3 regions of the Aminipila butyrica genome follow, and region 3 is predicted to be linked to each of the others. Evidence: riboswitches for the same ligand, from Rfam matches in the RefSeq annotation. Region 3 holds a riboswitch; each other region holds the start of a gene.
What was found. A riboswitch is a leader RNA that binds a small molecule or an ion and turns the genes downstream of it on or off. The one in region 3 is predicted to bind cobalamin.
Positions count from the first base shown of each region.

Region 1: another riboswitch for cobalamin. It lies ahead of Ami103574_RS10070 (S-layer homology domain-containing protein); the one in region 3 lies ahead of Ami103574_RS01195 (M14 family metallopeptidase).
Region 2: another riboswitch for cobalamin. It lies ahead of Ami103574_RS10050 (diaminopimelate decarboxylase family protein); the one in region 3 lies ahead of Ami103574_RS01195 (M14 family metallopeptidase).

Region 1 is NZ_CP048649.1:2,122,564-2,129,066, forward strand. It holds gene Ami103574_RS10060 (energy-coupling factor transporter transmembrane component T) at 1-480, opposite strand, end outside; gene Ami103574_RS10065 (DUF4430 domain-containing protein) at 486-1,373, opposite strand; gene Ami103574_RS10070 (S-layer homology domain-containing protein) at 1,386-3,068, opposite strand; cobalamin riboswitch at 3,183-3,400, opposite strand; gene Ami103574_RS10075 (homing endonuclease associated repeat-containing protein) at 3,530-4,615, opposite strand; gene Ami103574_RS10080 (DUF2284 domain-containing protein) at 4,653-5,243, opposite strand; gene Ami103574_RS10085 (sugar phosphate isomerase/epimerase family protein) at 5,248-6,291, opposite strand; gene Ami103574_RS10090 (hypothetical protein) at 6,340-6,503, opposite strand, start outside.
Region 2 is NZ_CP048649.1:2,109,741-2,121,347, forward strand. It holds gene Ami103574_RS10005 (spore germination protein) at 1-443, shown strand, start outside; gene Ami103574_RS10010 (cysteine hydrolase family protein) at 527-1,039, opposite strand; gene Ami103574_RS10015 (helix-turn-helix transcriptional regulator) at 1,156-2,088, shown strand; gene Ami103574_RS10020 (dihydroorotate dehydrogenase) at 2,143-3,054, opposite strand; gene Ami103574_RS10025 (dihydroorotate dehydrogenase electron transfer subunit) at 3,047-3,856, opposite strand; gene pyrF (orotidine-5'-phosphate decarboxylase) at 3,879-4,778, opposite strand; gene Ami103574_RS10035 (dihydroorotase) at 4,835-6,136, opposite strand; gene Ami103574_RS10040 (aspartate carbamoyltransferase regulatory subunit) at 6,140-6,571, opposite strand; gene pyrB (aspartate carbamoyltransferase) at 6,583-7,509, opposite strand; gene Ami103574_RS10050 (diaminopimelate decarboxylase family protein) at 7,965-9,299, opposite strand; cobalamin riboswitch at 9,422-9,640, opposite strand; gene Ami103574_RS10055 (ATP-binding cassette domain-containing protein) at 9,724-11,607, opposite strand, start outside.
Region 3 is NZ_CP048649.1:254,971-266,577, forward strand. It holds gene Ami103574_RS15920 (peptidoglycan DD-metalloendopeptidase family protein) at 1-228, shown strand, start outside; gene udk (uridine kinase) at 242-868, shown strand; gene Ami103574_RS01170 (flavin reductase) at 1,040-1,642, shown strand; gene rbr (rubrerythrin) at 1,677-2,210, shown strand; gene Ami103574_RS01180 (hypothetical protein) at 2,328-2,624, shown strand; gene Ami103574_RS01185 (LysR family transcriptional regulator) at 2,670-3,575, shown strand; cobalamin riboswitch at 3,661-3,831, shown strand; gene Ami103574_RS01190 (hypothetical protein) at 3,787-4,020, shown strand; gene Ami103574_RS01195 (M14 family metallopeptidase) at 4,017-5,036, shown strand; gene nikB (nickel ABC transporter permease) at 5,033-5,977, shown strand; gene nikC (nickel transporter permease) at 5,974-6,801, shown strand; gene Ami103574_RS01210 (ABC transporter substrate-binding protein) at 6,828-8,399, shown strand; gene Ami103574_RS01215 (ABC transporter ATP-binding protein) at 8,415-9,191, shown strand; gene Ami103574_RS01220 (ABC transporter ATP-binding protein) at 9,193-10,158, shown strand; gene Ami103574_RS01225 (MATE family efflux transporter) at 10,159-11,493, shown strand.

The sequences.
Region 1 (6,503 bases), 1.5 Mb from region 3:
GGACACCACCTGAAGCTGTGTCTTAAACCGAGGCACAAAGCGCAGCACCATGGATAAAATAAGGGATAAGGCCGGGATTACCCGGCCGAACAGATAGACAAATTTATCGGAGGTCATAACTGCGTTGTAGCAGGAAAACCAGGAAATCACCCCAATGAGCATGGTGGCTGCCACCATGCCATAGACCATGGATTCCAGGGTCAAGGGATTTCCGCTCGGCAAATATGTAAGAATCGTTCCTCCCTCGTGGTTAAAGGCCGGATTCATCAGAACCGTGATTACAAAGACCGGCAGCATGAACAGCAAGCTAAAGCGCACCGCCTTTTTCCCGTTTAAATAGATAGCATACGTCAAGGCACAAATTAACGATATACCCAGACACACGGGATGGACAAATATCATGGAGAAGGCTAGCACTAAACCGAAATAGACAAAATTAACCAGAGGATGATAACTTGAAAAGGTGTCTCTGTTTATCATCTGCATCAGCCTCCCGTGGAATAATAGCCGCCCACATCCCGACCTAAGTCACAGGTGTAAACCCATTCGATTACATCTCCCTGTTTCAGCTGATAACGGCTGCATCCATAATTGGGAAACCAGTCGTTGACTTTGTACATCCAGCCAGACAGTTCCCCGCAATCGAACTCATAGAGATTGTTTATGCCTTCAATATAGGCACTGTTATAGAGCGGCGTATTAACAAATTCCATATGAATTTTATTTTTTTTCATTTCTCGCTGGAGCACGTTGAAAACACTTTCCCCTTCGTAAAAGGTTACTGTAGCCGTAGCCAGAATAGCCCCGCTGGTAGGGACCAGCTCTACCTTCTCCGGATCCAGCGCCGATATATTGTCTAAGATGGTATCACAGCGAACAGAAAGGGTACAGGTGAGTTTCTTATCTGAAATCACCGTATTTTGTGGCTCCACAGGCACCGGTTTTCCCTCTGGCACTGGTTCAGTGAGATATTTGTCCTTTCCTGTTTCCGGATCTAAGCTCATCCCTTTAGACTGAGAGTAGTCCGAAGATCCTTTTTTGACTCCTGCGGAAGAGGCATCACTGCCCATGCTCTGGGCCAGAGCCACCTTCTGTGCAGCAGTCATCGTTCCCTTTTCTTGGCCGTCTGCACTGCTCTTGCCACTACCGTCTTTTGCCTCAGAATCTTTAGGGTTTTCGACCACAGCTCCCCCAGTGGCTGTCAGGAAATCTTCCTGAGAAGAGACCGCTGCCACCGCTGAGTCGGTCACCGAATTTGTTGCTGACAGGGGGGTACTATCCTTTACTGCATAGCCGCCCCCTGCCACATAGGTGATCACCAATGCCCCGCAGATAACACCTGCGGCGATCAGCTTACCCTTTGTGAGTTTCATGACTGACCTCCTTTACATCAACTTTGCAGCGGTGAGCATCTGAAACAACATCTCAGCAACCTCACAGCGCTTAATCGCGTTCTTTGGCAGAATATCCATCTTCTCCTGAGAGAGAATGCCCGCATCATAACAGAAAGCCATGCTGGATTTAGCCCATTCTGCTACGGTAACGTAGTCTGTAAACTGCGCCAGCGTATCTTGCACAGTCGCTGCATCCATGTTCTTACTTATGCCTGCCAGCTTGGCTGCCCGCTCTACCATGACAGCCGCTTCCTGCTTGGTAATAGTTCCGCTTGGTGAGAATGTGTCCTCAGAGGTACCCTTGACGATGCCATACTGGTAAGCAGTTCCCACATAAGGAGCATACCATGAGGTGGAATCTACGTCAGAGAAATTATTGCCGCTCTTTGGCTCTAAACCCAGTGCTTTAACAACAATAGTAGAAAATTCAGCTCTGGTCATGGTGTCGTTAGGCATGAACTTATCATCTGTTTTGCCATTGATAATAGCTCTGGCACTGAGTGCTTCCATCGCCGACTGGTTCTTGTGGCCAGCTATATCCGAAAAGGTCTTGCCTGGCAGTGTTACGTTTTGCTTCTTCACGTCAGCCTGTTTATTCGCCAGGCCCTGTCCGGTGGTTTCTGCATTAGTCTCTCCGGTGGTAGAAGCCGGGGATGAAGCATCGCTCATGCGATAAAGGCTATTCTTCCCTTGCTGAGCTCGGCCTACAGCAACTAGACCGTAAAATCCCTGTTCTGCTGCCATTTGGTTGCTGCCGCTGCCATCTGCTGTGTGCAGAAAACCCTTGCCCTTCTGATAGAACGTTAATAGATTATCTACAGCCGTGTGTCCATTTTTCACAAATCGGCTGTCATCTTGGGCAATTCCTAATTCGCACAAAGCGACAACAACCTGTACACAGCTTTCGGAGTTCGCCGTGCCCCAGCTGGAAAACCCGCCATCACTTCGCTGCATGGCAGACAGGCATTTCAGGGCCTCTTGGGTTACCTCCTTGACCTTAGGCTGATCCTGATACTTGGCTAAAGCCTGGAGCGCCATGCCCGTAATGTCTGGATCAGATCCTTCACTTTCGGCTGTAGCACCATCTGCGCCGCCGAAGAGTGAAAAGCCGCCGTCAGACAGCTGACGGGATAAAATCTCATCAATATACATCTGTCTGGTGGCCTGAGTAGCCGCCGCCTTGTTTTCCGGCATTGGATAATTTCCACTGTCCAAAGCGATTAAGGCCCAAATAGGGCCATTGATGCCTTGCCAAATAGTCTTGTCGAAATCCCCCAGGGGAGTCAACAGATTGTAACCTCCTACGTTAGTGGGATCTGCCCCAATGGCAGAAAGAGCCACGGTCACTCGGGAATATTCGGTATACTTCTTGTCGTGGAGTACGCCCTTACAGGCTTTCACGTAGTCCACCACCCTGTTGTAATAGTCCTTGTAATATGTATCCGGCACATCATAGCCGCTTCTGGCCAATCCCAGCACAGCCCACTCTCCACCGATAGAACTCACCTGAGGCTCTTTCACTGTCTTATACATGTAGGCTGCCGTGTCATTCATTGCCGCCTGTACCGTCTGGGCATCTGCCGCAAAAACCGGTAGGCTGCCAAAAATCATGGCCACCGCCAAGATTAGGGTAATCAGCAGACTTGTTCTTCTCATCTGTTGCTCTCTTTTCATTCTTTTTTCTCCTTCCTTTTCTCATGCACACAAAAAAAGCTGTGACAATTTAACCTTGTCACAGCCGTATTTCTGTACTGATCATAACTCCTTTGTTCCCATAATCCGTGGGACAAAAAAACAAACATTTGCGAAGATATTCTGACTTACACTTCCAGGACCTTTCAATCCATCACTCCTGTTTGCCTTCCCGATTTTCATCAGTGGCTGACTTGGTCCAAACACGAGTTCCATGTTTACAGCGGCGGTACCGTTTGAGACTTGCACTCAATTCCCTATTACATCCTTCTGCTTTAGCCAGCAGAAAGAAAACACAAAAGCATTCCTATTCAATTGGATGAGATTAAAAAAACCTCATTTCTTATCAAATATTGTATCATCAAAGCTGCTTTTTGTAAATAGGGCCGCTCCTGCAAAATTTTGCGTCCGAGCCTGTAATTTCTTGCTCTAGGCCGATGAATCTAAAGACCTTGATACTGAGCACTATGCTTCTGCTGAAACTTCCGGGTCCGCCGATTAGCTTTCTCAATCTCTTTTTCCTGCACCTTGTCCACTGGTTCCATGCCAATCTGATAGAGAATATTTCTATAGTTGGCACAGCGAGCCATCAGGTTTTTCCATACCTCCTTTGGGATTTCCGATTTAATAGGGGGTCTGCGAAGGCTGACTGCCTGCCTGCGAAGCAGGTTCAACTGACGGACAGTCTCTTTATCTGGGTTGACCAGCTTAAACAAGCTGTCCTCCAGCATTTCACTATGTTTAATCTGTCGGCTCCTTCGTCCATCCAGAAAGGTGGACTGAAAAGGGCACAGCTTTTGGATGGGTTCCATATGTATCTGATAAAGGATATTTCTCCAGGTACCACAGCGCTTTTTCAACCTGCTGCGGACCTCTGGAGAAATTTCCATGCGCATAGGCGGTCTGCCTAATCGATTGGCGGTGTCATAAATAGACTCCAGCAGCTCCCACTCCTCTGGTAATAAATCACAAACCTTATAAACCGGTTCCTGGCTTTTCCAGTTATTATCAATGCCCGCCGCTTCCAGAAGCTGAGCCCAGGTGTCGTATTTAAATCGAAACAATTCTGCGGCCTCCGACATTTCATGCATGTGAGGAGGTCTGCCCAAATCGTTGGCCAGTTGCCGAAGGTGCTCCAGCATTTCCTCTTCTTGCTGGCGTTTCATGGTCACCTTCTCATAGGAGTCCCCATCTTTGCCCGCCTTTTTGGAAAGGCCTGCGGCAATCAAGGCTTTGGGCCAGTTGCCAAAACGCTTTTTTATGTAGATTCGATAAATCCAATACAGTTCTTTTTGTGCCGGGACATGGCCCAACTCCTTGGTTTTTTGGATTAAGACTTGGCATAGCGCTTCGTCAGAAAAACTGGAATAAACAATTCGGCCCCTTCCTGCGCTGATCTGCGAATATTCAAAAATTCGCTCAGCCTTTGGCCCTTCCTTATCGTGCTCCAGCTTTCCCGAAGCGATAGCCTGGGAAACAATCTTCTGAAACTCCTCTATGTATTGTGCTGCTATGCTCTCCTTCTGCATGTCTGTGTTCCCTTCTTTCTTTTGTGTCTTATTCCCCTTATTTTTTCAGCAAGCCGCAAACCAGCACAAAATAAGAGGGCAGCTTGTCCGGCTCCAGCCATTCCAAGTCCACGCCCAGCAGCTTGCTGCACGTGCGTCCCACATCGCCCCCCAGAGCCTCAATGCTGTACCGCAGCTTATGATAATAGCGGCAGCTTTCTTTGGCACTGCCTTCGGGACAGACACTGCGAGTGCAGCTGTGGGTCTCCATCAGGCGATCTCCGCAGAGAGAACAGCTTCCCGCCGACAGGCTGACACTGTCAACAAGCTTTTCTTCCATCTCATAGAGTTCTTCCGACAGGATCTTTTTCTCTGCCGCAAGGATATCATACATCTCCTCTTTAGCCGCCTCCTTGGACAACTGCTGCTGATCCTGCTGGTCAAAAACGATCTTTCTTCCCAAGAGTACTATCCGCTGAAACTGATTCCAATACCCCATCGGGTCAAAATCGAAGGGCGGGCAGGTCCACTTTTGGCCATAGCTGCTGCATTGCTTACAGTATTCCAAGAATTCCTCCACGTTGACGTACTCTTTCACATATTTTGAGACTTCCATCTCGGTGCTGATGTGCTCCGTCTTATAGTTCATGTTTTTATCCTTTCCACCCCAAAGCCTCCGTTTGAATCTTCAGGACTCTTTCCTTGTCAGCTCTGCCGGAAGACGCCAGCTCATGAACCAGATATTCTGGAGCAATTCGCTCTATGAGACTCTGGATGCCCGGATGTGTAACGGGTTGATGGGTGTCAATATTTAAAATATGCTGATAAGACACCGCAAACTTTTCCAAGTAATCCTCCGGCAGCTTTGGTACAATACAGAGGTGCTCCTTCGTATATTCTCCGCTTACCGACTGATGCAGATGCACCCCTTTTATATATCGGCAGAGGATGCCGTGTTCATCAAGCATTTTATGTATATAATCAATCGCCTCTTCCTGGCTCTGCAGCTCCAAGTTCGTACACATGAGGTGTCCCAAATCCAACATAATACCCTTGTTCTGATAATGGATATTTTTTAGCATGCGCTTCGTAATATCAGGTTTGGTAAAAGTGAAGCCCGCCCAATGGAGATTTTCCAGAAGCAGCTTGAACGTATATTTTTTCCCGTCCATCAGCAGATTAATCAACTCTGCCGTTCGATCCACCACCTCTTCATCGCTGTGCAGCCATTGATAGGTATAAACTTCTTCTACAGAGACATCCGACACGTGAAAGACTACGTATTCGGCTCCCGACTGCTGTGCTCGGTCCAAATCCTCGCTGAGAAGCTTAATCAAGGCCTCCCTGTTCGGTCCGCCGTAAAACATCTCCCAGCTTTTTTTTGATTTAAACTTGTGCATGAGCTGAATCTCATTGTTGTTCCAAAGATCCACCCAGTCACAGAAAAAAGCCAGGTGCCAGCCCCGAATCAATTTTCTGTCTAGCGAAAATTCGCAGTCTTCTCCGCCCCAAATGGCCTCGATTCCCTGGCAGCCGTACCGGCGGCAGACTTCCTCCAGCTGGTTGCTGTCTTGGTACTCCTTTAAAACCTCGTCTACCAGAGGCATATTTATCAGTTGAAGCATATGCAGGCCTAATCCTTTCGCCAATACAACAAAGTCTCTAGATGAGTGCCGAAAGCGCATTTCTTTACTCAACTAAGAGACTTCTAAAAGACTTCTGTATGTTATTTATTACAGTTTTAGTTAATATAAACAGTAGCTTTCATAGTTTTCACCCATGTAAATCCAAACATTTTCTCCCATTTCAATCTCTTCTCGAAATGTTAAATTGGGAACTAAAAGCTTGATGCTAGTTCTCTTCTTTCCAGTAACCGTAACCCCTTCCGGTGTAGGGTCCTTCTTAAAGG
Region 2 (11,607 bases), 1.5 Mb from region 3:
TAGACGGCCTCAAACTGGCCTCTCTAAACACGCCGGACTCCCTAGGTATGTCCCTGTCAGTAATCGGAGCACTCATCCTTGGCGAACTGGCTATTACCTCTGGGTGGTTCATTCCGCAGACCATCCTCTGTATGGCGGTAGTTGCGCTGGCTAGCTTTACGCAGCCCAGCATTGAGCTGGGATACGGCATTAAGTTTATGCGCATCTTCATTCTCATAGGCGTTCAGCTGGGCGCTCACCTCGGAGCCACCTCCTTTGCCGCAGGTTTGCTGGGAGATTCCTCCATTTCCATTTGTGCCATCGGCGGTGCCGTGGTAGCCACTATCATCGACTTCATCTCCGTAGCTACTACCAAAACCCTGGCTGGAACCTCCTATCTTTATCCGCTGATGCCCTTTGACGGCAACGCTGTAAAACATCTGTTCTTCCGAACCAAAGCCTGACTCAAAAACGAAGTATGGCGTAGCCTAAAAGCTACGCCATTTTTTTCAGGTATCGGCTGATTCAACTGCATTCATTAATATCTCTATACTTCAACGATGTGATTAAGTAAGAGGTCCTTTAAACCAATGATTTTACTTCCTTTGCTTTCGTAATAGGCCAGCATTTCGTCAATTTTCCTTTTATCATAACTGGTAATACAATCTGATAGGACATTAACGCCATAATTTGCTTTGCATAAGTTATAGCAGGTTGATTTAACACAAGCAGCAGCGTCCGCACCTGCTATATAAAAATCACCTATTTCATTTTTATTAATAAAATCTGTAAAGCCTTCACTGCTTAATGCATTTCCTTTATATTTTGTAAAAACATTTTTTGAGACGATTTTTAGGTCTGAAGCAAATTCAGCCCCCTGTGTATTGGGTTTGAAAGTCCTTGTGCCAGCTGACAAATTTTCATGCCTGATATAAATCACATGAATATTATTATTAACTGCCCAATCAATCGCTTTATTGATATTATCAATGATATCCTTGTAATTCTTTGTTATGTCATTTTGAATATCAATTATTACTAAAGCTTTTTTCTGCATCATGTTGCCTCCTGATAGGTAGATTGATTCGTTTTCTTTTTTATTGTATCATGTAATTGTTGACAACAGTATGGCAATAATCCGTAATAATAAAAAGAAATTTTGAAAGGTGGTTACCGATGAAAGTAGACAGGCTTGTTAGCATTATTATGATTCTCCTCGATAAAGAGCGTATAGGCGCACAGGAGTTAGCAGCTATGTTTGAAGTTTCACCCCGCACAATCTACCGTGACATGGACGCGATCAACATGGCAGGTATTCCTGTTCACTCAACATCGGGGGTGGGCGGAGGCTTTGAAATCATGGAGAAATACAAGATTGATAGAAAAGTTTTTTCCACTACCGACCTTTCCGCTATCTTGATGGGGCTTTCCAATCTTTCCAATATGATGCGAGGGGATGAACTGGTAAACGCCCTGGCGAAAGTCAAGAGTTTTATCCCCGCTGATAAAGCGCAGGACATTGAATTAAAAGCAAATCAAATTTATATAGATTTAAGTCCGTGGATGGGCAACAGGAACCTACAATCAGATTTAGAAGTCCTTAAGACGGCTTTGCAGGAAAGCAAGCTGCTGACCTTTGAATATGCAGACCGCTATGGAAATAAAACTGCCCGAACAGTTGAGCCGTATCAGCTTGTATTGAAAAATAGTCATTGGTACTGGCAAGGGTATTGCCATAAAAGAAATGATTTTCGCTTATTCAAATTATCCCGCACATCAAACCTACAAATACAAAAGGAAATTTTTACACCACGAGATTATCAAAAACCGCAGTTAGATTTTACTGATATGTTAGCAACGATGCAAACAAAAATAAAAATTCGTATTCATCAATCTATCATGGACCGAGTACTTGATTTTTGCACCTATGAACACTTTTCGCCAGACGGTGAAGAGCATTACCTTGTTCGTTTTCCTTTCATAGAGAACGAATACTATTACAATATTCTTTTCAGTTTTGGCGATAAATGCGAGTGTGTAGAGCCGTTACATATCCGCACAGAGATGAAGCGCAGACTACGTGACATGGCTGTCTTATACGAAAACTAGAACAAGCGTATCGTTCACCTGAAACGATACGCTTGTTTTAGATATGCTGGTTGTCTATCCCTGAAAAGCCTGACGAATGTCCGCAATGGTCTTAAAGCCCTGCTCCTCCATATAGGCTTCCAGTTCCTCCAGAATATCCACTGGCGCCGTCGGATTCACCAATGCCGCCGTACCGACAGAAATCACGTCAGCCCCAGCCATAATAAATTCTGCTGCATCCTCACCAGTCATAATGCCCCCCAAACCCATGATGGGAATCTGCACCGCCCGCCGTACTTGATAGACCATCCGCACGGCCACCGGCTTGATAGCTGGGCCGGAAAAGCCTCCCATGATGTTAGCTAACACCGGTTTTTTCCGCTGTACATCAATCTTCATCCCTAGCAAGGTGTTAATGAGAGAGATGCCATCGGCACCTTCGGCCTCTACCGCCTTGGCAATCTCTGTAATATCTGTTACATTTGGGGTCAGCTTAACCAAGATGGGTTTTTTGCTCACGCTCTTGACTGCTCGGGTAATCTCTGCCGCCATCCGGGGATCTGTGCCAAAGCCAATGCCGCCTTCTTTTACATTCGGGCAGGAAATGTTAATTTCCAACATGGCCACATCGGTTTCACTGAGCTTTTCCACTGCCAGGCAGTATTCCTCCGCCGTCCGTCCCGCTACATTGGCGATGACCGGCGTAGAAAACTGCTTTAAATAAGCCAGCTCATCCGCTATGAAGGCGTCTGCACCGGGATTTTGCAACCCCACTGCGTTTAACATGCCTCCGTAAGTCTCCCCAATTCGTGGGGTGGGATTGCCCGCCCACGGTTCACTGGCCACCCCTTTTGTGACCACCGCACCCAGCCGTCCAATATCATAAAACTGGCCGCTATCCCTTGCTGAAAAGGTCCCCGAAGCCGTCGTCACCGGATTTTTCATCTCAATACCGGCAAACTGCACGCTCAAATCAAGTTTACGCATCCCAGGCCACCTCCTCTCCAAAAAACACTGGCCCGTGTTTACATACGCCCTTCTGCTGAATTTCCACACCAGCCTCGGTGACGACCTTAATCTTGCAGGTGCAGCCTACACAAGCCCCATAGCCACAACCCATGCGCTCCTCCAGGGATACCTGACAGGAAAGCTGTTGCTGCTGACACCACTGACTGAGGGCCCGCAGCATAACCTTAGGCCCACAGGCGAAATATTCCTGAGCCAAAATCTCTTTTTCCTGAATGAGCTCCAGCACATTGCCATGAAAGCCAATCGTCCCGCGGTCAGTAGCAATATGAACCGACTGACAAAAGCCCTTCAGCTCCTGAATTAAAAAAGCCTCCTCGGGGAAGCCTACCACAGCAGTAACCTCCGCGCCTTGCTCCTGAAGCCGTTTGGCCAGCAACACCATAGGCGGAACGCCAATCCCGCCTCCTACCAAGGCGACTTTCTTTCCCCTATAGTCGCAAGTATGGTGTTCCAGCTCTTCTCCTTCTATAAAATAGCCATTCCCTAAAGGGGTACTGACACGAATATCATCTTGCTCCTTATAAGCCGATAGGGCCTTGGTTCCCTTGCCCACTACCTTGTATACCAGAGTCATACAGCCTTCTTCTATATCACAGATACTGATGGGCCGGGGCAACAACATACTTTTATCTGCCAGATACAGATTGACAAACTGGCCCGGCTTGGCTTGTCCAAGTTCCGGGGATTGAATCTGCATTTTATATATATCCCTTGCGATGGCCTCATTGCAGGCCACCTTTCCACATATAATCTTCTTCATAACTACTCCACCTTGTATTATACTATCTCAGGTCGTTCTTCATGGCCAAAGCAGCGTCTCTGGCCGCCTCGCCTACCTTGTCTCCGTACCTGCTGTCCTTTTTATAGGCCGCCGTAATGCCTCTGGAGGAATTGACAATACAGCCTCTGCCCTCTTTATCAAAGAATCCCCGCAAATCGGCTCCAGTGCCTCCCTGAGCCCCATAGCCCGGCACTAAGAAGAAGGTCTGTGGCATCAGCTTTCTCAGCTTCTCTCCCTGTTCTTTGTGGGTGGCCCCTACCACAGCACCGATACGACTGTATCCTAACGTTCCCATAGACTGCCGGCCCCATTCCTCCACCAGTTCCGCTACCCGCTCATAGATGGTATGTCCGTCAACCACGATATCCTGGAGCTGACTGCTGGATGGATTGCTGGTTTTCACCAGCACAAATATGCCCCGGTCCTTTTTGTTGCAGGCATCTATAAAAGGTTGAATGCCGTCCACTCCCAGGTATGGGTTAACCGTAATCCAATCTTCCTGCCAAAGGTCAAATTCTTCCCCTTCGATATCGGTGCCGCCGATGTGGGCCGCATACGCCGCCGCCGTGGAAGAAATATCTCCTCTCTTGATATCACCGATGACAATCAAGCCCTTTTCTGCTGCATAACGAATGGTGTCGGCATAGGCCTTAAGCCCTTCCAGGCCGTACTTTTCGTACATGGCTATCTGCGGCTTAACGGCAGGCACAATATCTGCCACACTGTCGATAATTTCCTTATTAAAGGCGGTGAATATACGGCCCACTGCTTCTGGTGTCTTTCCATACTGTTCAAACAAGTTCGCCTTCAAGGAGCCTGGCATCATCTCCAGAGTAGGGTCCAGACCTACCACGGTAGGGTTATTTAGTTCATCAATCTTTTTAAGTAGTGAATCGATCATCGCGTACCTCCTTCTTTCTGCATACAGCAGCTGCTGTTCGCCTAAAATTTATGCGGCTACTCAGCCGCATAAATGATTGTTCCGTTTACTATTGTGTGGGTAACCTTGCCGTAGACTTTCATCCCAGCAAAGGGTGTATTTCTTCCCTTGGAGGCAAACTCTTCCTCCCGAATCTCCCATTGCTGATTCACGTCGATAATGGCCAGGTCTGCTATCTTGCCCACGCCCAGGCTGCCTCTGTCCAATCCCAGGATTTCAGCCGGCTTACAGCTCATTCTATCAACTAAATCCAATGGCGTCAAGACACCGCCCTGAACCAGAACAGTATAGCTTACCGCAAAGGAAGTCTCCAGTCCCACTACGCCGTTCATGGCCTGCTCATACCCACAGTCTTTTTCTTCCCGGCTGTGGGGAGCGTGATCCGTCGCTATAACATCCAGAGTTCCATCCTGCAACGCTCGTTTGACCGCCTCTACGTCTTCCTTTCGCCGGAGAGGGGGATTCATCTTTCGATTTCCGTCCCTGCCGATGCTGCTTTTATCCAGCAGAAAGTAGTGGGGAGCTGTTTCCGCCGTAACCGGAATCCCATCTGCCTTGGCCCGGCGGATAATCTCTAAACTGCCTTCCGTACTGATGTGGCATAAGTGAATGGGGCTGTCCGCTTCTTTGGCCAACATAATGTCTCTGGCCACAATCAGCTCCTCCCCGATGGAAGTCCCTGCCAAGCTGTCATCCTCTGTGTGGGAAAAAACCAGAAGGCCCAGCGCCTTTCCAGCCCGAATGCCTTGGAGCATGGTGGCTGCATCCATGACAGAGCGGCCATCTTCGCTGATGGCACAAATGCCCTTGCCGATCAGATTCTTGCAGCGGGTCTGCGCAGCAACCATCCCCTGGAGGTCTGCCAGTTCCTGCCCCTTCTGGCCCCTGGTAATGCTGCCTACAGACAGCACATTAACCCCACAAGCTGTCTTGGCTTTATCGTCAATGTAGGTCACCACCTCTGGGCTGTCGATGATAGGCTTGGTGTTGGGCATGCAGCACACGGTGGTAACACCACCTTTGGCTGCGGCCTGACAGCCTGTAAAAATATCTTCTTTATATTCCTGCCCAGGCTCTCTCAAATGGACATGGAGGTCGATGAGACCAGGAACCACCCACTTGCCTGTAGCATCGATTTCCTTCACCGTCTCTTCCCCATTCTGGGCTGGTATCTGCTCGGCCCAGGCCGGCAGCCTGCCTCGTGTTTCTCCACCCGTCTTTATACAAACAATCTGCTGTCCTTCTACGTAAAGATCTCCTGCTGCTTCTAAACCAGAATCCGGGTCCAGGATTAGCCCGTTCTTTACCAGAATTCTCATAGCTTAATAATCTCCTTTCATGCAGACAATCTCATCGCAGTATTCACACCGATATTCTCGATTCTCGGCATCGATTAGGTGGAAGATGTGCGGGGCGTTGATCTCCACCGAAGTAACACAGCGCGGGTTTTTGCACTTAATTACGTTGGTTACCCGCTCTGGCACCTGCAACTCAATCTTCTTGATAATCTGTCCGTTTTCAATGATATTTACTGTGGCGTTGGGCTCAATAAGACCCAGCACATCTAAATTTACGTCAATTACATTTTGAATCTTGACAATATCTTTTTTCCCATGTTTCTTGCTGCTGGCGTTCATAATAAAGGCTACGGTGTTGTTAGCCAAATCGATATCCAGATATTCCAGAATTTTGGCGCCCAGACCGGCAGTGATGTGGTCGATAACGATTCCTTTTTCGATACTGTTTACTAACATAATTCTCCTCCTTAACCTTCTATTCCAAGCAAGCTCATAATCAGAGCCATGCGGACAAACATGCCGTTTTTGGCCTGCACAAAGTACATGGCCCGCGGGTCCTCGTCCACCTCTACAGCAATTTCATTTACTCGCGGCAGCGGATGGAGGACAATCATCTTTTCCTTGGCCAGCTTCATCTTGCTCTTGTCCAGGATATATGTATCCTTTAAGCGGATGTAATCTTCCTCATTGAAGAACCGTTCCTTCTGCACTCTGGTCATGTAAAGCACATCCAGCTTCGGCAGGGCTTCCTGAAAGCTGCGGACTTCTTCAAACTCAATGCCGTTTTTCATCAAGATTTCTTTTCTCACGTAATCTGGTATCCGCAGTTCTTCTGGGGAGATGAGAACGAATTTTACGTTTTTATATCTGGAAAGCGCCTTGATTAGGGAATGGACCGTTCGGCCAAACTTTAAGTCCCCGCAGCAGCCTACAGTAATGTTATCAAATCCGTTTAAGGTCCGCCGGATAGTTAGCAGATCTGTCAAGGTCTGTGTAGGATGCTGATGGCCTCCGTCTCCAGCGTTGATTACTGGCATTTCTGTACTGTGAGCAGCTACTTTAGGGGCACCCTCCTTCGGGTGTCTCATAACCGCCAAATCAGCGTAACAGGCTACCGTCTTGATGGTGTCGGCAATGCTCTCTCCTTTGGCTACAGAGCTGGAGTTTGGCTCAGAAAAGCCAATAACCTGACCGCCCAGCCGAAGCATAGCCGCCTCAAAGCTGAAACGCGTCCTGGTGCTGGGTTCGTAAAACAACGTGGCCAACAGCTTGCCGTCACAGGCATGAACATACTTGGCAGGGTCCTCTATAATCCGATCAGCTAAATCAAACATATCTTCCAGCTCTTTTATAGAGAAGTCCATGGGTTCCAACAAATCTCTACCTTTTAACATCATTCAAGTCTCCTTTCCACATGCACTTATTCTTTCTTCAAAAGAGTATAAATGCGCAAAAAAAAATCTTCCAATATTGGAAGATTAAATAATACAATCATCAGAGGATGATGGTGTCTCTAATTGAACAGATTTTCCAGACAATGGCAACAAACAAATCAATTCAAAAACCGAAGGATACTCCGCCTCATTTTCTGCCGGGAGGGCAAAAACCTCGTTTTCTTTCACGTACCTCTCATAAGACATCAGCATATGTATCGCTCCTTCCTAAACACCATTTTTCACCACCAAACGAGTTTTGTCTCGTTCTGTCGCGCCTAAATCTTTAGTATAATACCATGCATACCGGCAGGTGTCAATAGAAAAACCCATGGCAAAATGATGTATTTTATATTCATTTATTTCAGAGGTTTCAGAAAATTTTATCCCAGCCCCCAAAGAGGCTGGGATTCATCTCATATGACACAGAGATTCAGTGGTTCCCGAAAGGGCTCTTCCCCCTCTAGCAAATCCTCATACCTCTGAGGCCGTTTAATCTCTTTCACCGTATCGTTCTTTTTGATCATGACCACTCCTGGCCGCGGCCTGCCATTGAAGGAAGGCAGACAGGAGTTATTATAGGCGCCCGCATCCATAAAAGCTACCAAATCTCCCGCTGTCATACTGTTAGGCAGCCAGGCACCCCCGGAGGTTTCAGCCGCCAAGCCGCTGATTCGGTACGGCATGCCATGCTTTTCAGTGATTTTATTAGCACACAGCAGCTGACCGTGTTCCAGCCTCTTCTTCTGCGGTCGTCCGCTCCCCATGCCTTCAAAGCCTTCATCCAGAACCAGCCAGTTTTCGTTGAGATTTTTCCGATACTTCTCATTGACCACACTGGTGAGTAAAATACCCGCAGAAGCGGCAATCTTTTTACCTGGCTCAATAATCAACTCCACTCCCTGAAAGAAATCTTGCAGAGGGTCTCCCGCCCACGTCTTTACTTTTTCCATGCTCAGTTCCTCTGCCACCTTACAGGCAATTTCTTCTAAATCTTCTGGTGACATGCCGCCTCCCAAGTTCAGCGTACGAGGAATGAAGCCGGTGAGCTGATACATCTTCACCGCCGTTTCCAGCATAGCAGCAAAGGCTCCACGAGCATCCTCTGGCTTATCCAGTCCCTTTTGCAGCTGTAAGTGGTAGCCCCGCAGCCGGATATGCTGCTTGTTCTTCTGAGACATGCGGATAGCAGTCCTCAACTGTTCAAAAGTAATGCCAAATTCACTTTCTGGGATGTTCTCCCCTCGTGAATCCTGACCATAATAAGAAGAATCCGGCGCTACCATCAGGGCGATATTAACCGGCATATCCAACTCTTGCGCAATCTCGGCAATCCTAGTCAGCTCATAGATAGAATCCACATTAATAGCCTTCACACAGCTGCGGATGGCCAGCTCCAGCTCTGTTGCCGTCTTGCAGGCACCCGTAAAAATAATTTGCCGTCCTTCAAAACCAGCCTGTAGGCCTTTAAACAACTCTCCGCCCGAATTAACCTGCAAATTACAACCCGCATCTCGAATGACCTGTAGATTCGCCAAGGTAGATTCGCATTGGGCTGCATAGTGAATGCTTGTTTTAGCATATGCGGTGCGAAAAGCTACGATGACTTCATTTACGTTCTTGCGCAACTCTCGTTCAGAAAAGATGTACAGGGGCGACCCATAGACTTCAGATAGCTTTGTCAGATCCCTGCCGTCAAAATACAAGTGCTCGTCTTCTACTTTAAAGATCTTGTTTTCAAAAATGTTCATGTGCGACCTCCCGATCCGTTGTATAAATAGCCCCGCCTTATAAACAAAAAAACTGCGACAAAAAATCGCAGTCCGTTTTACTGTTTTTCCTTATTGTCTGCCGACAGTCCATGTTACCCGTGGATCGGCGTGCTTCTCATGCAGGTCTCCTGACTCGTGTATCCTCATTTCTTCTCGCCTTCCCAAGCTAACGCTCAGTGGCTATCACCCTCTTTTCAAGGGTAAATCTTAGAAGAAACTCCTCACTCACAGTGGCGGGTCCATTCTGGAATTTCACCAGATTCCCTCTTAGTCAGATATTGCCTTTGGGCAATACTGAAACATGGAAGTGATATAAATTTACTTCATTCATCATATCACACACGCCAGTTCCTTTCAAGGTATATTTTCAAATAAATCCTGCTCATACGACTTATAACAAGATTCACTGGTCCATCAAACCGTATTTTACTTTAATGCGGTCCAGCTTTTCCAGCATAGACTGGGACATGAACCACAGGAAGATGACCGTAGCCGCTGCGTGGACTAAATCAAAGGGAAGTCCCAGAACATAGGCTGCGACGAACATTGGCCAGGTGGGATTGGCGTTGTAGGTCAGCACCGTGGCAGGATTCATCAGGCCGCCATAAATCACTAACACGGCTAGGCCGCCAAATACGCACAGCGGTAAGCGGCCTCTGAGCAGCAGGCCTTTGCGGAACAATATCCCCGCTAAAAATCCGATCACCCCCATAGCAAACATCTGCCATGGCGTCCAAGGCCCTTGTCCATACAACATATTGGAGGTTAACATGGTGATAGCACCTACCAAAAACCCAGCCTCCCCGCCGAAAGCTACGCCGGCGATGATTACCATGGCTGCCACTGGTTTAAACTGAGGCAACATGAAAAAAGCAGCTCTTCCGGCCACCCCCAAGGCACACAGCACTGCCAGAATGATTAACTCTCGGGCCTGAGGCTTGCGCCCCTCAAAAGCCAAGACAAAAGGCAGCATAGTTTCAAGGATGATCAATAAGGAAATAAAGTAATATTTCCGATCACCAAAGTAGAATACCCCCACGTAAAGGGTCAGGGGAATGGCCAGCAGAATCATCACTGCTGCGGCTACTGTCCGCTTGGACAACCTGCGCTTCTCTTTCTGAATCTGGATGACCTCTATCGGTTGTTGGCTCCGCTGGGAAATGGCCAGCGCTAATACCACCAGAGAGGCGATAAAATAGATACTCTGTTCCAAGGGCTCCAGCTGGATTATCTGGGATCCTTGCAGCGCTACATAGGCCAGAGTCAAAGCGCAAATTCCCGCTGCTCCCGCTAAAATCCGCCGCCATAGAGGCAGCTTGTGACTTTTTGGGGCTTGGTTTGCCTTCTCTACCACCTTATCCGGCCTATACAAATCCTCTGCTGGCAATTGTGGTCCAGGGGGCACCTTTCCACCGCAGGCAAGGATGACATCCTCAGCGGCCACCGCCTCCGGCAGCAATTGACGGGCCATACGGTTTGCTGCGGTGGTGTAAAAACTATTTCCAGAAAAGAAAGCCCGCGGCGTATCCTCGGTAACAATATTTCCATCAAAAAACATCGCGCAGCGATGGGCATATTTAGCACAGAATTCGATGTCGTGGCTAACCATGACCAGGGAAACACCCTGGCGAAGCAGCCGCTGCAAAATCTCGGCGAAAAGTTCCTTAAACTCGGCATCCAGCCCCTTAGTCGGTTCATCCAGCAGCAGAATCTGCGGTTCTAAAAGCAGAACCTTGGCTAAAGCTGCTCGCTGTTGTTCTCCCCCTGACAAGTCATAAGGATGTCGGGTGCGAAGCTGTTCCAGCCGACAGAGCTTCAACACCCGTTCCAGCTTTTCCCCCTGCTGTTCCTTGGACAGCTTCCGTTCCTTGAGCACTTCCAGCAAATCTGCTTCCACCGTTTTCTTGACAAAAAGAGCCTGTGGATTTTGTGGCAGGGAGCCAATCTGAGCCAGAACCCCTCTCAAATTCCCTGTCACATCTTTCCCTTGAACTAAAATCTTTCCCCGGTATGGTCGATTAATCCCCGCAATCAGAGACAAGGTCGTCGTCTTTCCGGTACCATTCCCTCCTAGTACTGCCAGAAATTCTCCCGGCCTCACCTGCAAAGACAGCCCTTTAATCACATCGGGCAGATCCTTTTCATATTTAAACCATAGGTCCTTTAGCTCCAGCACTGGCATCTCTTTCAACTCTGGTTTAAGCTCTGCTGGTATTGCAGCCAGTTCCCGCTCCTTTGCTATTTCCTCCAGCCACAATCGGCCCTCTCTTACTGTTACTGGACACTG
Region 3 (11,607 bases):
TACTCTGGTTACAGCGGGTCTTATGGCTATGTAGTGAAGATTAACCACGGCAACGGAATGCTCACCTTGTATGCACATTGCAGCAAGCTGCTGGTTAAAAAGGGTGATAAAGTGTATCAGGGCCAGCAGATTGCCTTATCAGGCAACACCGGCAGAAGCACTGGGCCGCACTGCCACTTCCAGGTGGAGATTAATGGCACACCGAAAAATCCACTGAACTATCTGTAGGAGGAAAGCTGAAATGAAGCAGACAAGCGTTATCGTCATCGGTATCGCAGGAGGCACAGGCAGCGGAAAGAGTACCCTGATTCAAAAGATTCAGGAGGAATTCTGCGACAATGTCACGGTGATTTCCCACGATTCCTATTACAAGGCCAGAAGTGACCGCTCTTTTGAGCAACGTGCCCAGCTAAACTACGATCATCCTGACGCTTTTGACACAGACCTGATGATTCAGCACATCAAGCAGCTGAAAAGCTGGGAAGACGCTTGGTGTCCGGTATACGATTTTACCATTTATGACCGGACGGCGGAACAGGTGCGGCTGAAGCCGACAAAGGTTATCGTGTCAGAGGGGATCCTTATCTTTGAAAACCGGGAGCTGCTGGATTTGTTGGATATCAAGGTTTTTGTGGATACAGACGCAGATGTGCGGATTATTCGCCGTATTCTCCGAGATGTAAAAGAGCGCGGACGGACGTTGGATTCCGTGGTAAATCAATATTTAACTACCGTAAAGCCCATGCACGAGCAGTTTGTAGAGCCCAGCAAGAAATACGCGGATATTATTATTCCTGAGGGCGGGTTTAACATGGTAGCCTTGCAGATGCTGAATCAGCGTATACATGCTTTGCTAGACGAAGAATAGAACAGACGAAAACTGCCCAAAGGGCCTAAACGGGTTGACAAAAAGGGCATAATAGAATAAATTAACAGTAAGAGCATTTACAGAAAACCTCAAACAGAGGGAAAAGCAAATGCAGACAAGCCCTGGTTTCTTTTTAAGAAAGACGGGGAGAAACGCAAGGAGGATAAGAACTTGGACAACAATGCACTATTTAAAATTGGATATGGTCTTTATGTTTTAACTGCTCGAGAGGGTGAGAAGGATAACGGTTGTATTGTCAATACAGTTATGCAGGTGACCAGCTCTCCGCTGGTTCTGGCCGTAGGTGTCAACAAGCAGAACTACACCCACGATATGATTATGCGGACAAAAGAGTTCAACGTATCGGTACTGGATGTAAATTCTAAGTTTTCTGTTTTTCAGAATTTTGGGTTTCAGTCCGGCAGAAATGCGGACAAGTTTGCAGACTTTAAATCAGTAGAGAGAACAGAAAATGGTATTTTATATATTAAAGAAAACACAAATGCCTATCTTTCAGGGAAGGTTTTAGAAGCTATCGATTTTGGTACTCACACGCTGTTTAAGGCAGAAGTAGCAGATGCGGAATGTTTCTCCAATGCGGAGACTCTGACGTACAGCTATTACCAGCAGCACGTTAAACCGGCAGCTAAACCGGTGGAAAAGTCGGGCTGGAGATGTAAGATTTGCGGATATGTATATGAAGGTGATCCGCTTCCAGAAGACTTCATCTGTCCGATTTGCAAGCACGGTGCGGTTGATTTTGAAAAGATATAACGGTAAAATTTCAAAAGAAAAGGAGAGAAAGACGATGGAATTAAAAGGATCAAAAACAGAGAAAAACTTGATGGCAGCTTTTTCAGGAGAATCAGAGGCCCGAAATAAGTATTCTTACTTCGCATCAAAGGCAAAGAAGGAAGGGTATGAGCAGATCGCCGCGATTTTCACTCAGACAGCCGACAATGAGAAAGAGCACGCAAAGCTTTGGTTTAAGGCTTTAGGCGCATTAAATGATACAAAGCAGAACCTGCTGTCCGCAGCAGAAGGGGAAAATTACGAGTGGACAGAAATGTACCAAGCTTTTGCCAAGGATGCAGATGAGGAAGGCTTTACCGCCCTGGCTGCACAGTTCAGAGCCGTAGCAGAAGTGGAGAAGCATCATGAAGAGCGGTATAGAGCACTATTGAGCAACGTAGAAAACAACGCAGTCTTTGAAAAGGCTGAAGAAAAGGTTTGGGAATGCCGGAACTGCGGGCATCTGCATGTAGGCAAGGAAGCTCCTGGTGTCTGTCCGGTTTGTAACCATCCACAGAGCTACTTTGAAGTGCGGAAGATTAACTACTAATTTTTAATACAAATGGCACTGGAGGATTACTCGTCTGGTGCCATTTTTCTGTTTCCGATAGCTAAGTGCTCGGTTCCAGACCAATTGTGCTATTTTAATTTTGAGGGGGATAATGGGGTGCTGAAAAAATATATAAATTTGAAAACAATTAGATTTATAATTTTTGTAACTTTTTTAATTATGCTGATAGGCGTACTAGGGTACAATGCTTGGATTTCCAATCAATTAATTGGTAATCATCATATTACGGCAGAAGAAATGCATGACCTTGAGTTCTGGAGGCACACCGCTAAACTTTTCCAGAACGCAGCACTTATATTTTTGGCCTTATATTATTTAGGTCTCAGGAAAGGGAAAGAAGGGTGGCTGACATCGATGCTGGATGGTACGAAGCAAGAAGGAATGATTAAATAAGAATTTTGCTGCCAGGGCCAAAGCCACTGGTGGAAGGAGCCAACCATGGAACTAAAACAATTGGAATACCTAGTTACTGCCGCAGAAGCGGGCAGCTTCAGCAGTGCTTCGGAGATTTTATACACGACCCCTTCCAATGTGAGTAAGGTCGTAAAAAAGCTGGAAAAAAGATTACAAATGACCCTCTTTACTAGGCGGGGGACAGGTGTGTGTCTAACTGCGGAGGGCGAGAAAGTCTATCGACACGCCTTAGAGATTATCAAGCGCATGGATCATATTGAAAGTGTCAACCGAGAGAAACGGTCACAATTTTTGTCGGTGTCCATGAATCCCAGCAACTATCTGTCTACCAGCTTTGCAGAGTTTTGTCAGCGGCAGGACCATAATATTATTTCCTTTCGGCTGCTGGAGGGCAGTGTGAACCAGGTTATCGGGGACGTGGAAAAAGACTTGTCAGAAATCGGGTTTATTTATGTGGCCGAAAAGCAAAAAATTGTCTTTGAGCATATCCTGAGGAGAAAGAAGCTGGAGTTTGTTCAGTTGCGGGAGGCAGAACTGTCCCTCGAGGTAGGAAAACAAAATCCCTTAGCGAAGGAAGAAATCATTACAGCCCAGCAGATTCAGGGGCTGCAATTTGTCAAACAGTATGAGGACTCTTATTCTAAGTTTCATCATCTGCAAAACACCATTCAGAATTTAGGTATTGTGAAGAATTTAGAACACGCGGTGACTACCAATAGTGATTATGCGTTGATTCGGCTGTTGGAAAACACGGACCGGGCTTATTTGACTTATCGGCTGAACGAGTCCTTGGAAGAAGCCTTTTCCATCAAGAGCATTCCAGTGACCTGTGCAGACGGCAAGATTTATCTGGGCTATGTAAAAAGAGAAAAAGAAGGCTTATCCTCTTTGGCAAAAGATTTTTTAGAACAGGTTTTTGTTGAAATGTGACGAAATGGAACGGAAAGGTGTGCCAAAGTGGATATGACACCTTATAGCAACTATGATAGAATAAACCATATAATTGAACAATAGAATAAAAAGCAAAGATGCAAGTTCCGCGAAGGAATAATAGAGAAATTGGTGAGAATCCAATACGAACCCGTCACTGTAATAGGGAGCTTTTTACAAGGGCCACTGGGAAACTGGGAAGGCGTAAAAGGTGATGAACTTAAGTCAGGAGAACTGCTTGTATGTAGTTGTGCAATTTTTTACGGCTGTTGAAAAGTGCTCAGAAGAGAGAAACATCCATTATATTATATTGGAATTTTTTGGCGACCGTATGATGCGGTCGCCTTTTTTCGTGGGCTGGCAGCAAGAAAAAGTTCGGTTAAAGCCCCATAGGGACTACGGCATGAGGTCTTTAAGACGGGAGAAAGATGAGGATGGATCATGAAACGAATAAGACTGAAAGATGAACTAAAAAATAAAAACACTAAAATCCAAGGTCTGTTGACTGTAGGCAGAGAAGACGTGTTGCTGCCAGTTACAGTAATCTGCGGAAAGGAAGAAGGTAAAACCGTTTTGGTGACCGGAGGTATTCACAATGCGGAATATGTAGGTATCCAAGCGGCCATTACCCTAGCAGAGGCCCTGGTGCCCGCGGAGATAACGGGCAGGATCGTCATTCTGCCGCTGGTGAATACCACAGGCTTTGAGCACCGAACCATGAGTTTGGTCTACGAGGATGGAAAAAACCTCAACCGAGAATTTCCAGGGAACCCTGATGGGACCTTGGCGCAGCAAATCTGTTACTTTATAGAAAAAGAAGTCTTTTCTGAGATTGATTATTACATAGACCTGCATTGTGGTGATGGGTTCGAAGCCCTAGCACCTTATGTGTATTGCCAGGGGAAGGCCAGTGAAGAAGTGTGCCGCATGTCGGAACAGATGGCCCGCCAGGTGCAAGTGCCTTATATCGTTCAGTCCCAGAGTGGCACGGGAGGCGCTTATAATTACGCTGGTGCCTTGGGCATCCCAGGTATCTTGCTGGAGCGGGGAAACATGGCTTGCTGGTCTCCGGAAGAGGTCGAAGCAGATGTGCAGGATGTGAAGCGGATTCTTCGGCTGCTGGAGGTTTTGCCAGAGGCGCAGGAAGCTTCGGAAACAGTGAAAAAGAATACTTCTCCAAAAGTGCTTATTACAGAGGCTATCTATCAGGGAGCAGAAAAGGCTGGTTGCTGGTATCCTCGGTTTAAGCCAGGACAAACAGCAGAAAAAGGTGAAATCCTGGGAGAAATTCGAGACTATTTTGGACAGGTACTGGAAGTCCATCGGGCAAGTGAGACCTGCGTTATTTTGTATCAGATTGGCAGCTTAACCGTTCAGAAGCAAGAGACGGTCATTGCCTACGGGAAAATCTGCGAGGAGCAGCTGGAACTGTTGACTAAGGCCCAGGAGGAAGATAGGTGAGCGGGAAACAGCTGAGGAACCGACTGGTAGAAATGCTCATCGTTCTAGCAGGCATCAGCTTTATCTCCTTCGGTCTTACTTATCTGGCTCCCGGAGATCCGGTGCGAAGCATGTTTGCAGCTACTGGCAGTATGCCTAGCTTGGAGGTCCTGGAAAAAACAAGAGAAGCGATGGGGTTGAATCAGCCGTTTTTAGTCCAATATTGGAATTGGCTAAGAGGCTGTCTCAGCGGAGATTTCGGCACATCTTATTCCATGAACAGGCCGGTGGCTGAGCTTCTGCTGAACCGGTTAGGGCCGACATTGCAGCTGGCTTTTGTTTCTCTGGCTATGATGGTGGCTGTAGCGGTACCTTTCGGCATGCTGGCGGCAGTGAAGCAGAATAAAATTACAGACTATCTAATCCGAAGCTGTACTTTTTTTGGCATCTCCATACCAAACTTCTGGGTTGGGCTGGTGCTGCTATATGTAGTAGCGGTAAAACTGAGATTGCTGTCGGTGGTATCTGCCGGGGGCGGTGCTGAGCGATTAATTCTGCCAGCAGTGACGTTGGCTTTCGCTATGGCGGCTAAGTATACCAGACAGGTGAGAGCCGCGGTGCTGGAAGAATTGAATCAGGATTACGTCATCGGCGCTCGAGCCAGAGGGCTGAAGGAGCATACGGTCTTATGGAAGCATGTGTTTCCCAATGCCCTGCTGCCGCTGGTTACTTTGTTGGGGCTGTCTCTGGGTTCCTTACTGGGCGGAACGGCAGTGGTGGAAGTGATTTTTTCTTATCAGGGACTGGGAAACTTAGCGGTTTCTGCTATCAAGGCTTATGACTACCCCTTGATTCAGGCCTACGTTTTATGGACGGCCTTGATATACATGGTGATTAACATATTAGTAGATATTTCTTATTCGTATTTGGACCCCAGGATTCGCAAGAGGAGCAGCATATGAGGAGAGCAGCGGTATTTATAAAAGAGCATAAGCAATTTTCCTTTCTGGCCTTCTTGGCATTGCTGCTCATCCTCATGGCGATACTTGCCCAGTACATAGCGCCTTTTAGTCCTTATGAATCCAATCTGACCAATGCTTTTAAGCCGCCCAACGAGGTAAATTGGCTGGGAACGGACAAGCTGGGTCGAGATATGTTGTCCCGTATCATCTACGGGCTAAGGGTCTCTTTGACGGCCTCTCTGGTGCTGGTGGTGGTCGTATTTGTTATCGGAACCATATTAGGTACGGTGGCGGGTTTTTACGGAGGAATTTTGGATGGAATCATTATGCGGATTTCCGATATGATGATTTCTTTTCCGGGTATGGTTTTGGCTATTGCGGTGGCAGGAATAGCCGGGGCCAGCGTCACCAACGCTATGGTCGCCTTAGCAGCAGTCAGCTGGACCAAGTATGCCAGGCTGGCTCGAAGTTTAGCTTTAAAGATTCGCCACAAGGACTATATTTATGCAGCTCAGCTGATGGGCACCAGAAATCTGGATATTTTGCGGCAGCACCTGATTCCAAATGCATTGCCAACGCTGATTGTCACCGGGGCGGCAGATATGGGAACGATGATTTTAGAACTGGCGGGACTATCCTTTCTGGGGTTTGGAGCACAGCCTCCTTTGGCAGAATGGGGTCTTATGCTCAACGAAGGACGGGCGTACATGTTTGATTGTCCGTGGCTGATGATTTTTCCCGGCATAGCGATTTGTGCTGTAGTGGTCGTGTTTAATTTATTGGGAGACTGTCTGCGGGATATCTTAGACCCAAGGCAGCTATAACGTTTTAATAAAATAGGAGGATTTAGATGAATTTTAGAAAGAAAATTGCGGCTTGTCTATTGGTAGTACTGGTAGCAGGGGCGCTGTTGAGCGGATGTGGAGCGGGAAGCTCTACAGGAGATGAAAAGGTCCTGAATTTTGGCTGTACCAACTTTTCCGATTCCTTAGACCCATCCACCATGACCAACGCGGCGTGGTGTGTATCCAGATACAGCATTGGTGAAGGTCTATACCGCTTTGACGAAGAAATGAATGCGCAACCGTACTTAGCAGAGAAGTATACCGTAGATGATAGTAATCGAGTTTGGACTTTTAAAATAAAAGATGGAATTAAGTTCTCGAATGGTAAGGATGTAACCGCTACTGCTGTGGCAGACTCTATTCAATACATGTATGATCAGGAAAAGAGCGGAAAGGGAAACTCTACGCCATCTGTATACATGCAGATTGAGTCTATGACGGCAGATGATGATTCCAATGAAGTAAAAATTGTTACCGCTAAACCTTATGCCGATTTGTGTGCCGTGTTGGCTCACCCATACTTTTCTATCTTGGATGTAAAAGCCGGCACGGATTTGTCCAATGAACCAATTGGTACGGGTCCTTACGCCATTGAGAAGTATGATGCTGGCGTATCCATTGCCATGACAGCTAACCCTTACTATTGGAATGGAACCGTTCCTTACGATAAGGTAAATGTAATCTTTATCGATGACAGCTCCACCAAGGCCATGGCTCTCCAGAGCGGTGACGTGGATGTAGTAGAGAATATTGTTACTTCCAGTGACTTGGATAAGCTAAGAAAATCTAAGGATTTTAATGTTTCGGAAACCATTGGTATGCGAATTGGTTTTTCCTATATGAATCAGAAGGGTGTTTTAGCAGATGACAGCCTGCGGAAAGCTGTGCTTCTAGCCTTGGATGATGAGACCATGTGCGATGTAACCGTAGGCGGCATGTACACCGCTGGTGCTTCCGTGCTGCCTTCTACATTAGATTACGGATACGATCAGTTGACCGACGCAACCCCTTATGATGTAGATGCAGCCAAGAAACTGTTGGATGATGCGGGAATTGTGGACACAGATGGGGACGGCTATAGAGAGCTCAATGGAAAGAACATTAATTTGAACTACCTCACCTATGACAGCAGAAATCTGACAGACTTTGCAGAGGCGGTAGCTACTCAGTTAGATGTTGTAGGCATAAAGGCTACTGTAAAGACGACCGATGCAGATACGGAGTGGAATCTGTTGGTAGCAGGAGAATACGACTTGCTGGCCACCAACTGGATGACCGTTCCCGTAGGAGATCCATATTCTTACCTAGACAACTGGTACAGCAAATCTACGGCAAACTACTGTGGATATGAAAATGCAGAGTATGACCGTCTGTACGAGCAGTTGGAAAAGGAGATGGATTTAAGTGGTCGGATTGAGCTGATTAAGCAGTTGCAGCAGATTCTTATCGATGATTCCGCGGCTTTAGTCCACGGATATTATCACAGCAATATGTGCAGCTCCACGGCTGTTACGGGAGCAAATATTAATACGGCTGATTATTACTGGATTACCACCGCTATGAAACCGGCCAAGTAAAGCATTGGAGGCAGTATGCTTAGCATAGAAAATCTTTCCATACAATATCAAAAAAGTGCGCCTGTGGTGGAGAAGTTTAACTTGGACATCGAACCTGGAGAAATCGTCAGCCTAGTGGGAGAAAGCGGCAGCGGAAAGACCTCCGTCATACGAGCAGTTATGGGACTGCTGCCTACTGGCGGAAGGGTGATTCAAGGCGATATCCGATTTGGCGGGGAATCTGTTCTTGGGTATTCCAAAGAACAGTGGCGGCAGTTTCGAGGCAGTCAAATCTCCATGATTTTTCAGGATTCTGGCACGATGATTAATCCGGTGCGGAAAATAGGCAGCCAGTTTATGGAATATATCTGTCAGCATGAGAAACTGTCTAAAAAGGAAGCTTGGGAACGTGGGCAGCTTATGCTGGAAAAGATGGGTCTGTCGGGATGTGAAAACATTATGGACAGCTACGCTTTTGAGTTGAGCGGCGGCATGAGGCAGCGGGTGGGCATTGCTATGGCTATGACCTTCCAGCCGCAGTTGTTGCTGGCTGACGAGCCCACCAGTGCGTTAGATGCCACCACGCAAGCCCAGATTGTGAGTCACATGATGGGCTTGCGGGAGGAATTTCATACGGGAATTCTCTTAGTTACGCACAATTTAGGCGTGGCTGCCTATATGTCTGACCGAATTATCGTGATGAAAGGCGGAAGGATTGTGGACATGGGCGACAGGGACTACATCTTAAAGCATCCCAGCAATGAATACACAAAAAAGCTGTTGGGTTCTGTGCCGATTTTGGAGGGGCAGTGATATGTTTAAAGAAGAAAACCTTATTTTAAGCGCGAAACAGGTCACTAAAAAGTTTGCCGCTTCCAAGGATCGAAGTCTGGTGGCTTGTGATAAAGTATCTCTAAATTTTTATAAGGGAAAAACCTTGGGACTGGTAGGGGAAAGCGGTTGCGGCAAGAGCACTTTTATGCGGATGATGGTGCAGCTTGAAAAGCCCACTGCTGGAAACATTTTTTTTCATGGCAAAGAGGTGACGGAGCTGCGGGGAGAAGCCTTGAGGCAGCACCGACGCCGGATTCAGATGGTCTTTCAGGACCCAGCTTCCGCTTTCAACCCGAAGATGAAAATCAAGGATATCATCTGTGAGCCTTTGATTAATTATGGACTGATTAAAAGGCGGGAAAGGGACCAGGTAGCCAGAAAATATTTGCAAATGGTGGAACTGGATCCAGAACTGGCAGACCGTTATCCCCATAACCTGAGCGGCGGCCAGCAGCAGCGCATCGGTATTGCCCGGGCCCTGACGCTAGAACCAGAGGTTATTATCTGCGACGAATCTACTTCTGCACTGGATGTATCGGTGCAGAAGAGCATTGTCGATTTACTCCATAAGCTCCAGCAGGAGAAACATATATCCATCGGCTTTATTTGTCATGATATTGCTTTAGTTTCCCAGGTATCCGACCACATTGCTGTCATGTATTTAGGCAATGTGGTGGAAGTGCTGGAAGGCAAACAGATGGCAGAGCAGATTTGCCATCCCTACAGCAAGACCTTGATGGATTCTATTTTTCACCTGGGTATGGATTATGGAAAGAAGATGGCTGGATTAGAGGGGGAAATGCCCAGTGCGTTAGAATTACCTCCAGGCTGTCCTTTTCAAAGCCGATGCAGCGTGTGTGTGGAAAAATGTCAGACAGAAAAGCCGGACTTAAAGAAATTAGGTGAAGGGCATTATGTGGCTTGCCATGCCGTAAGAGGGGCTTAAATGAAAACAAATTCATTAACAGAAGGGAACATTTCTAAAAGTATTTTATTTTTCTTAATACCCATTCTGGTATCCAGCCTGATACAACAATTGTACAGTGTGGTCGATTTAGTCTTGATTGGCAAGTTCATCGGGGCAGAGGCTACGGCAGCAGTAGGGGCCAGTTCGCTGATTATCACTTGTCTTATTGGCTTTTTTAATGGTATAGCAGTGGGGACTAATGTAGTTACTGCGCATATTTTCGGCAGCTCAGACAGGAGCTCTCTGAAAGAGATTATGCAGACCGTCTGGACGGCAGGAGCCATCGGCGGTCTTTTGCTCATGGTGGTGGGACTGACTCTGTCTCCTCACTTTTTAAAGTGGATGAACACACCACATAGCATATTGGATACGGGCGTAATCTACCTGCGTATTTATCTGCTCAGCCTCCCTGCCATCGTTCTTTATAATTTGTGCTCAGGAATATTGCGGGCCATGGGAGATTCTAAAAGTCCCATGTTTTTTCAGGTAATAGGCGGTCTGCTGAATGTGGTTGGATGTATTCTGATGGTGGCGGTGTGGCGAAAAGGGGTAGCAGGAGCGGCTACGGCTACTTTTATTTCTCAGACGGTGGCAGCGCTGCTAATCTTGGGGCATCTTCACAGTAAGAAACAATCGGTTCGATTGGAATTTAAGGTAAAAGGATTTAACCCGATTTTACTGAAAAGGATTTTAGCCATTGGGATTCCGTCTGGGGTTCAAGCCATGATTATCACCTTTTCAATTATTATTCTTCAATCTCAGATTAATAAATTCGGCGTTCATGTTATGGCCGCCTTTGCCGCTTATTATAAGATCGAAATGCTGATTTATTTGCCTATTTTAGCGCTGGGTCAGGCTCTCGTGTCTTTTGTGGGACAGAACCATGGAGCCGAACAGTATGAGCGGATTAAGAAGGGGACCAGCCTGTCCATCCGCTGGGGTATCCTTATGACGGCATGTATCAGCGCCTTGTTGCTGCTCCAGGGGCCGTTAGTCATGCGGTTGTTTACGGATCATCAGCAGGTAATCTTCTACGGCTGTCAGATCATGAAGGTTACTTTTCCTTTTTACTTCTTGTATGTAATCATTGAGTGCAGCAGCAGTGAAATACGGGGCAGAGGGGAAGCAACTATTCCCATGGTTATTACATTATTCAGCTTTTGCGTAGTCAGACTGACAGCTTTAGTCGTCTTAATTAGCCAATGGCACGATATCAGAGGGATTGCAGCGGTATATCCTTTTTCTTGGGCGGTAGCAGCGGGATTAATGACTTTTGCCAGGCTTCAGATGGAAAAGAAAGAGCATAAGCTATAAAAACAATAAGAAGAAAAGAAGGCTACCTTTAGACGGCTGTATGACAGCCTAAAAGGTAGCCTTCTTTTGTATTAGCCGCCAGTAAAAGTGCAGACTTGATAATTGTTTTTCATA